DNA from 2 places in the Ciceribacter azotifigens genome. Region 1 is predicted to be linked to the other one. Evidence: riboswitches for the same ligand, from Rfam matches in the RefSeq annotation. Region 1 holds a riboswitch; the other holds the start of a gene.
What was found. A riboswitch is a leader RNA that binds a small molecule or an ion and turns the genes downstream of it on or off. The one in region 1 is predicted to bind S-adenosylmethionine.
Positions count from the first base shown of each region.

Region 1 (3,402 bases):
GTCGGCTCGTCGAGCAGCAGAATATCCGGTTCGGGTGCCAGAACACGCGCCAGTGCCGCCCTGCGGGCCTCCCCACCCGAAAGGCTTCTGGGATCCTCCTGCCCGCTGAGACCGAGGTGTTCCAGAAGATAGGCGACCCGGTAGGGATCGTCTCCCGGCCCCAGTCCGGCTTCGGCGTAGGCCTGGACAGTTTCGTATCCGTCGAAATCGGGCGCCTGCTCGAGATAACGGACGGTCGCGCTCGGATGCCGGAAAATCTCACCGGACTGAGGCTCCACGAGTCCGGCGGCGATTTTCAGCAACGTCGATTTTCCCGAACCGTTGCGACCGACAAGGCAGATGCGGTCACCCGGCTCTACCTGCAGGTTAGCTCCGGAAAGCAGCGGCGTGCCGCCGAAAGACAGGAAGATATTGTCGAGTTTGAGGATCGGCGGCGCCAACGGTTCATGCTCCAGTCAAATCAAAGGGACGTGCGAGAAGCATTGCTTCCCCGCCGTCGAGCGACAAGGTAATCGCTCCCTCGGCAACGTTCGAGATGGTGCGCGTCGATCCCAGCGGCAAGGAGAAGTCCTGGAGCGGATACCGCGCGTTCTCGATCGACAGCCCGGCAAGGGGCGACAGCCCGATAACGGAAAACAACGAACCGGGCGGCAGATCCACCGTCACCCTTCCGGGAAGCAGAGGATAGGCCTCCTCCTCGCCCGAGGTCAGGAGCGTTTCGTATCCTTCCTTGGCGAGTTGCAATGCCTGCAAGAGGTGCATGAGGGCGTGATCCGAACGTTCGCCTCCGAGCGCACCTGCAAGAACCAGCCGGCCAGCGCCACGCCGGATCGCCTCACCTATGGCGATCGCGCCGTCGGTTTCTGCCTTTTGAGCCGGATATGGGAGCCGGTCGACGTCCGGCCAGGCCTCTCCGAGGGCCTCCGACGAAGAATCGAAATCACCAACCCAGAGCTCCGGGACAATGCCAAGCATCGACGCATGGCGCATTCCACCGTCGGCCGCAATAAAGCGCCCGCCGGAGACGGCTGACGTCAGTCGTTCGGTCAGTACCAAGTGTCCTCCGAGGAGGATGGTGAAGGTAGTTTTCCTCATGCGCCCGCCATAGCGCATCTCCTAACGAAAAGGAAAGAATATCGGTGGCCCCACCGGCTTGGAAGGCAGGCTGCAAAGGCTCGTCCGAGCTGTCGTCACTCCGGATTCTCGTTGACCGAAAAGGCGCGTGAGCGTATTTAACCTCACTCGTGGTGATTTGGCCGGCCGGCTTGCAGCCACGTTAAACAAATCGCTAAAGGGCCGAGGCGAGCTCCAAAGGACTTTCCGAGGACCAATGGCGATCTACAAGGTCGCCGGCAGTTTTGTAGGCGTGGATGTGACTGCGCCGCAAGGAAAGTCGAGTTCGAACATGCCGATCAAGATTCCCGATACGTTGCCTGCCTTTGAGACTCTCGTGCACGAGGGTGTGCGCGTGATGACCGAAACGGTTGCGATCCGCCAGGACATACGCCCCCTGCAGATCGGCCTTCTGAATCTCATGCCGAACAAGATCAAGACCGAGGTGCAGATGGCGCGGCTGGTCGGAGCCTCGCCGCTTCAGGTGGAACTTTCCCTCGTTCGTATCGGCGGGCACAAAGCCAAGAACACGCCCGAGGACCATCTGCTTTCCTTCTACCAGACGTGGGAGGAAGTCAGGGATCGCAAGTTTGACGGCTTCATCATTACCGGCGCGCCGGTAGAGACCTTGCCTTTCGAAGAGGTTACCTACTGGGACGAGTTGCAGCAGATTCTCGACTGGACGACGACAAACGTCCATTCGACGCTGAATGTCTGCTGGGGTGCGATGGCCGCCATCTACCACTTCCACGGCGTGCCGAAGTATCTCCTGAGCGAGAAGGCCTTCGGGATCTACCGCCACCATATCCTGAATCCGTCCTCCGTATATCTGAACGGCTTTTCCGATGATTTTCAGATTCCCGTTTCGCGTTGGACTGAGGTACGCCGGTCCGACATCGAGAAGGTGCCGGGGCTCGAGATCCTGATGGAATCGGACGAGATGGGTATCTGCCTCGTACACGAGAAGACGGCGAACCGCCTCTACATGTTCAACCACGTGGAGTACGACTCGACGTCTTTGGCCGACGAATACAATCGGGACGTGGCAGCCGGTGTGGCGATCAAGGTGCCGCACAACTACTTCCCCGACGACGATCCGGCGAAGAAGCCGTTGAACCGCTGGCGCAGCCATGCGCATCTCTTTTTCGGAAACTGGATCAACGAGATCTACCAGACGACGCCTTATGATCTGAACGCCATCGGCATCGACCGATCGGCCTGATGAAGGCTATGGCCCAGCCCCTTCCCCGGGACCAGTGGCGGGCTGAGGATCACTCAGCGTGAGCTGTTACGGAAATGAACGGCAATTCGAGCGGAGTAACCATGGAACGCGAACTCTTTGGGCAGACGGCGGCGGGCGAGCCGGTCTACAGGGTGACCCTCAAGGGCGGCGGGCTGACGATGAAGGTGATCACCTGGGGTACGGTGATTCAGGACCTGCGCCTTGAAGGACATGGCCATCCACTTGTCCTCGGCTTCGAGACCTTCGACGACTACCCGCTCCACTCCCCCTATTTCGGCGCTACGCCCGGACGATGCGCCAACCGCATCGCCGGGGGACGTTTCAAGCTGGATGGCAGAGAATACCAGCTTGAACGCAACGAAAACGGCGTCGGGCACCTCCACGGCGGTAGCGATGGCATCGCCAGGCGCAACTGGGAAATCATCAACCTAGCTCCTGATCGTGTCGAACTGACAATCGTGGATCCGGACGGTCGTGCCGGCTATCCCGGAAATTGCTCGATCACAGCGATCTATACCCTTCAGGAGCACGGTGTCCTGTCCATCGTGTACACATCGGCGACCGATCGTCCGACGCTCGCCAACGTCTGCCAGCATTCGTATTTCAACCTTGACGGTGGCGAAGACGCTCTCGGCCACGACCTGATGCTCGCCGCCGACGCCTATCTGCCGGTCGATGACCGACTGATCCCGACAGGAGAAATTCGTCCGGTCAACGGCACGCCGTTCGACTTCCGGACAATGTCACCGATGGACCGCCAGTTGGGTGGAGAGCGCGTTCTCTACGACCACAACTTCTGCCTTTCGCCGGCGCGCGTCGAAAAGCGCACCGTAGCCATCGCTCGCAGCATCACCTCCGGTGTTGCCATGGAAGTGCGGACGACCGAGCCCGGTGTCCAATTTTATGCAGGCGCAAAGCTCAACGTTCCCGTCGCAGGACTTGAGGGTCCCCGGTATGGTCCGTTCGCCGGGTTCTGCCTGGAAACCCAGACATGGCCGGACGCAGTCAATCACTCGAACTTCCCGAACGCCGTCCTTCGGCCCGGC
Region 1 covers NZ_JBLQTA010000026.1:250-3,651, reverse strand. The annotation lists gene ACM6UT_RS22230 (ABC-F family ATP-binding cassette domain-containing protein) at 1-440, opposite strand, end outside; gene ACM6UT_RS22225 (thiamine diphosphokinase) at 445-1,095, opposite strand; SAM riboswitch at 1,235-1,312, shown strand; gene metA (homoserine O-acetyltransferase MetA) at 1,406-2,335, shown strand; gene ACM6UT_RS22215 (aldose epimerase family protein) at 2,437-3,402, shown strand, end outside.

Region 2 (3,402 bases), on a different contig from region 1:
TGACGGCACCGTCCAGGCGGGTGGCGCCGTTTCTGATTGCGGTCAGGTGCTGGATCCAATCGGGTCTCAGTTGAGGACTCGCAGCATGCCCGGCGCGTCGAGCGAGAAGGCCGGGATCGCCACCTCGAAGAGGTCGCCTTCATCGGTCTCCATCTGGTAATGACCGAACATGACGCCTGAGGGTGTGTCCAGAGGGCAGCCCGAGGAATATTCGTAGGTGTCGCCGGGCCTCAGCTGCGGCTGCTCGCCGACGACGCCCGGGCCGGTGACCTCATCGACCTGACCGTTCTGGTCGGTAATGTGCCAATAGCGGTTTACCAGTCGAACCGACCTGTCCGAGTGATTGGTGATCGCCACCCGATATCCCCAGACATATCGTCCGTCGTCCGGATCGGATTGCTCCTCCAGATAGTAAGGCTCGACACTGACTTCGATGTCCCGCGTCAGGGCTCGATACATAGGGTTGACCTTCTTTATGTCTCGCTAACCATATCTATCAGCTCGCCGCATCGGTCAAGGAATGCGGGCGCGCGAGCACGCAAAGTGCCGTGACTTCGTAAAATTGCTCCTAACGGCGCGACCAGTGGCTTTTGCCGCTCGGTCCGCTGACGGGCTTGCCCGGCGCTCGCAGGGGCGCCGGACAACAGGGGCTGTGGCTCAGGCCGGAACCTTGCGGAGTGCCTGTGCGAAGTCTTCCAGCAGGTCGTCGGTGTCCTCGATGCCGCAGGAGAGCCGCAGGGTGCCGCCCGAGATGCCGAGTTCGGCGCGGGCTTCGTCAGTCAGGTTCTTGTGCGTGGTCGTTGCCGGATGGGTAATCAGGCTCTTCGAGTCACCGAGATTGTTCGAGATCTCGACGATCTTCAGTGCATTCTGCAGGGCGAAGGCGGCGGCCTTGCCGCCCTTCAGTTCGAGGGCTACCAGCGTCGAGCCGCCCGACATCTGCTTGGCAATGATGTCTGCCTGCGGGTGGTCGGCGCGACCGGGATAGACGACGCGCGCGACCTGTCCCTGCTCGGCAAGGAAGTCGGCGATTTTCGCGGCGCTCTGCGTCTGCTGGCGCACACGCAGCGGCAGCGTCTCGACAGCCTTCAGAAGAGTCCAGGCGTTGAACGGCGACATCGCCGGCCCGGTATGACGGAAGTAGTCCTGGAATTCCTCGTCGATCCACTCCTTGCTCGAGAGCACGACGCCGCCGAGACAACGGCCCTGGCCGTCGATATGCTTGGTCGCGGAATAGACGACGACGTGCGCGCCGAGTTCGAGCGGCTTCTGGAAGAGGGGAGTGGCGAAGACGTTGTCGACCACCAGCTTGGCGCCGACCTGATTGGCGAGCCTGGCAACGCCGGCGATGTCGATCACTTCCAGCGTCGGGTTCGTCGGGCTTTCAAGAAACATCACCCTGGTGTTCGGACGGATCGCCTTTTCCCAGTTTTCCAGATGGCGCCCGTCGACCAGCGTACACTCGATGCCGTATTTCGGGGCGAGCGTCTCGACGACCCAGCGGCAGGAGCCGAAAAGTGCACGGGCCGCGACGATGTGATCGCCGGCTCTCAGCTGGCAAAGGATGGCGGCAGCGACGGCAGCCATGCCGGATGCGGTGGCACGAGCCTCCTCCGCCCCTTCCAGCAGGCACATGCGTTTCTCGAACATGTCGTTCGTCGGGCTGCCGTAGCGGGCGTAGATGAAACCGTCGTCCTCACCCTTGAAGCGGGCTTCCGCCGCCTCGGAGGTCTCGTAGACGAAACCCTGCGTCATGAAGATCGCTTCCGAAGTCTCGCCGTACTGAGAGCGAAGGGTGCCGCCATGGACCAATCGCGTTGCGGGACGCCAGTTCTTGCTCATGCCACTCAGCCTTTCAAACACAAAAAAACCGGTCGCGATTTCGGACCGGTTTCAAGCACCCGGTCTCTTTAGCCATTTGTTTAACGTGGCTGCAAGCCGACCGGCCAAATCACCACGGGATAAGCTTGCCTTACGCCGATCCCGGGCTTGCGTCAATTCCTCGACTTTGGTTTTGTCGGGCCAAACGGGATGGGACAAGATGACAAGGACCACGGGTATCCTGGCGGATCGCGCCATTGACGCGCTGTTCGGTGAAGGCCGGCTGAAAAGCGAGGCCCCCCTCGACGCCGACCAGGTGCAGCCGGCAAGCCTGGACCTGCGCCTCGGTTCGAAGGCGATGCGCGTCCGCGCGAGCTTCATGCCCGGTCGGGAGCACAAGGTTGCAGACAAGCTCGAACGCCTGACGTTGCACGAGATCGATCTCGAAGACGGGGCCGTTCTGGAAACCGGCTGCGTCTACATCGTACCACTGATGGAGAGCCTCGACCTGCCGCAGGACATGTCGGCCTCGGCCAACCCGAAGAGCTCGACCGGACGGCTCGACATCTTCACTCGCGTGATGGTCGACCACGCCCAGGAGTTCGACAAGATCCCAGCCGGCTACCGTGGACCTCTCTATCTCGAAATCAGCCCACGGACGTTTCCGGTTATCGTGCGGCGTGGATCACGCCTGTCGCAGATCAGGTTCCGCGTTGGCCATTCCTTGCTGAGCGACACCGAGCTGCTCGATCTGCATCAGGCGGAGACGCTCGTCGCGAGCGAAGTGCCGAACGTCTCGGGCGGTGGCATTGCGCTGTCGATCGATCTCAAGGGCAGCGGCCCGGACGGTCTGATCGGTTATCGTGGCAAACACCATACCTCCGTGATCGACGTCGACCGCAAGGCGGCCCATGACGTGCTCGATTTCTGGGAACCGCTCTACAGCCGCGGACGCGACGAACTGATCCTCGATCCGGACGAGTTCTACATCCTCGTTTCGCGGGAAGCCGTCCACGTACCCCCGCTCTTCGCAGCAGAGATGACGCCCTACGATCCGCTGGTCGGCGAATTCCGCGTGCACTATGCGGGCTTCTTCGATCCCGGTTTCGGTCATGCGAGTGCCGGTGGCGCCGGCAGCCGCGCCGTCCTCGAGGTCCGCAGCCACGAGGTGCCATTCATCCTCGAACACGGGCAGGTGATCGGACGGTTGGTCTACGAACACATGCAGGAGCGTCCGGCAGGCCTTTACGGCACCGGTCTCGGCTCCAGCTACCAGGCGCAGGGGCTAAAGCTGTCCAAGCATTTCCGGACTGGCTGACGCGCGCCGCAAAGCCGCGACTTCGCTGCGCAGTTCTCTCAACTCCGCAAGGATGAGGTCCTGGTTGTCCTTGAGGTCTTCCTGGTCGCCTGCGCTCGGAATCTCATGCTCAGCCTGCATGGACGAGACGATGATCCCGATGAAGAGATTGAGCACCGTGAACGACGTCGCGACGATGAACGGAATGAAGAAGACCCAGGCGAGCGGGTGAAGCGTCATGACCGGTCGCACGACGTCGCCGGTCCAGCCTTCGAGCGTCATGA
Region 2 covers NZ_JBLQTA010000003.1:61,389-64,790, reverse strand. The annotation lists gene apaG (Co2+/Mg2+ efflux protein ApaG) at 67-459, opposite strand; gene ACM6UT_RS05420 (O-succinylhomoserine sulfhydrylase) at 658-1,842, opposite strand; SAM riboswitch at 1,890-1,968, opposite strand; gene ACM6UT_RS05415 (2'-deoxycytidine 5'-triphosphate deaminase) at 2,042-3,139, shown strand; gene ACM6UT_RS05410 (ion transporter) at 3,107-3,402, opposite strand, start outside.
Region 2: linked by a shared signal. The riboswitch ahead of ACM6UT_RS05420 (O-succinylhomoserine sulfhydrylase) and the one ahead of metA (homoserine O-acetyltransferase MetA) in region 1 are both predicted to bind S-adenosylmethionine.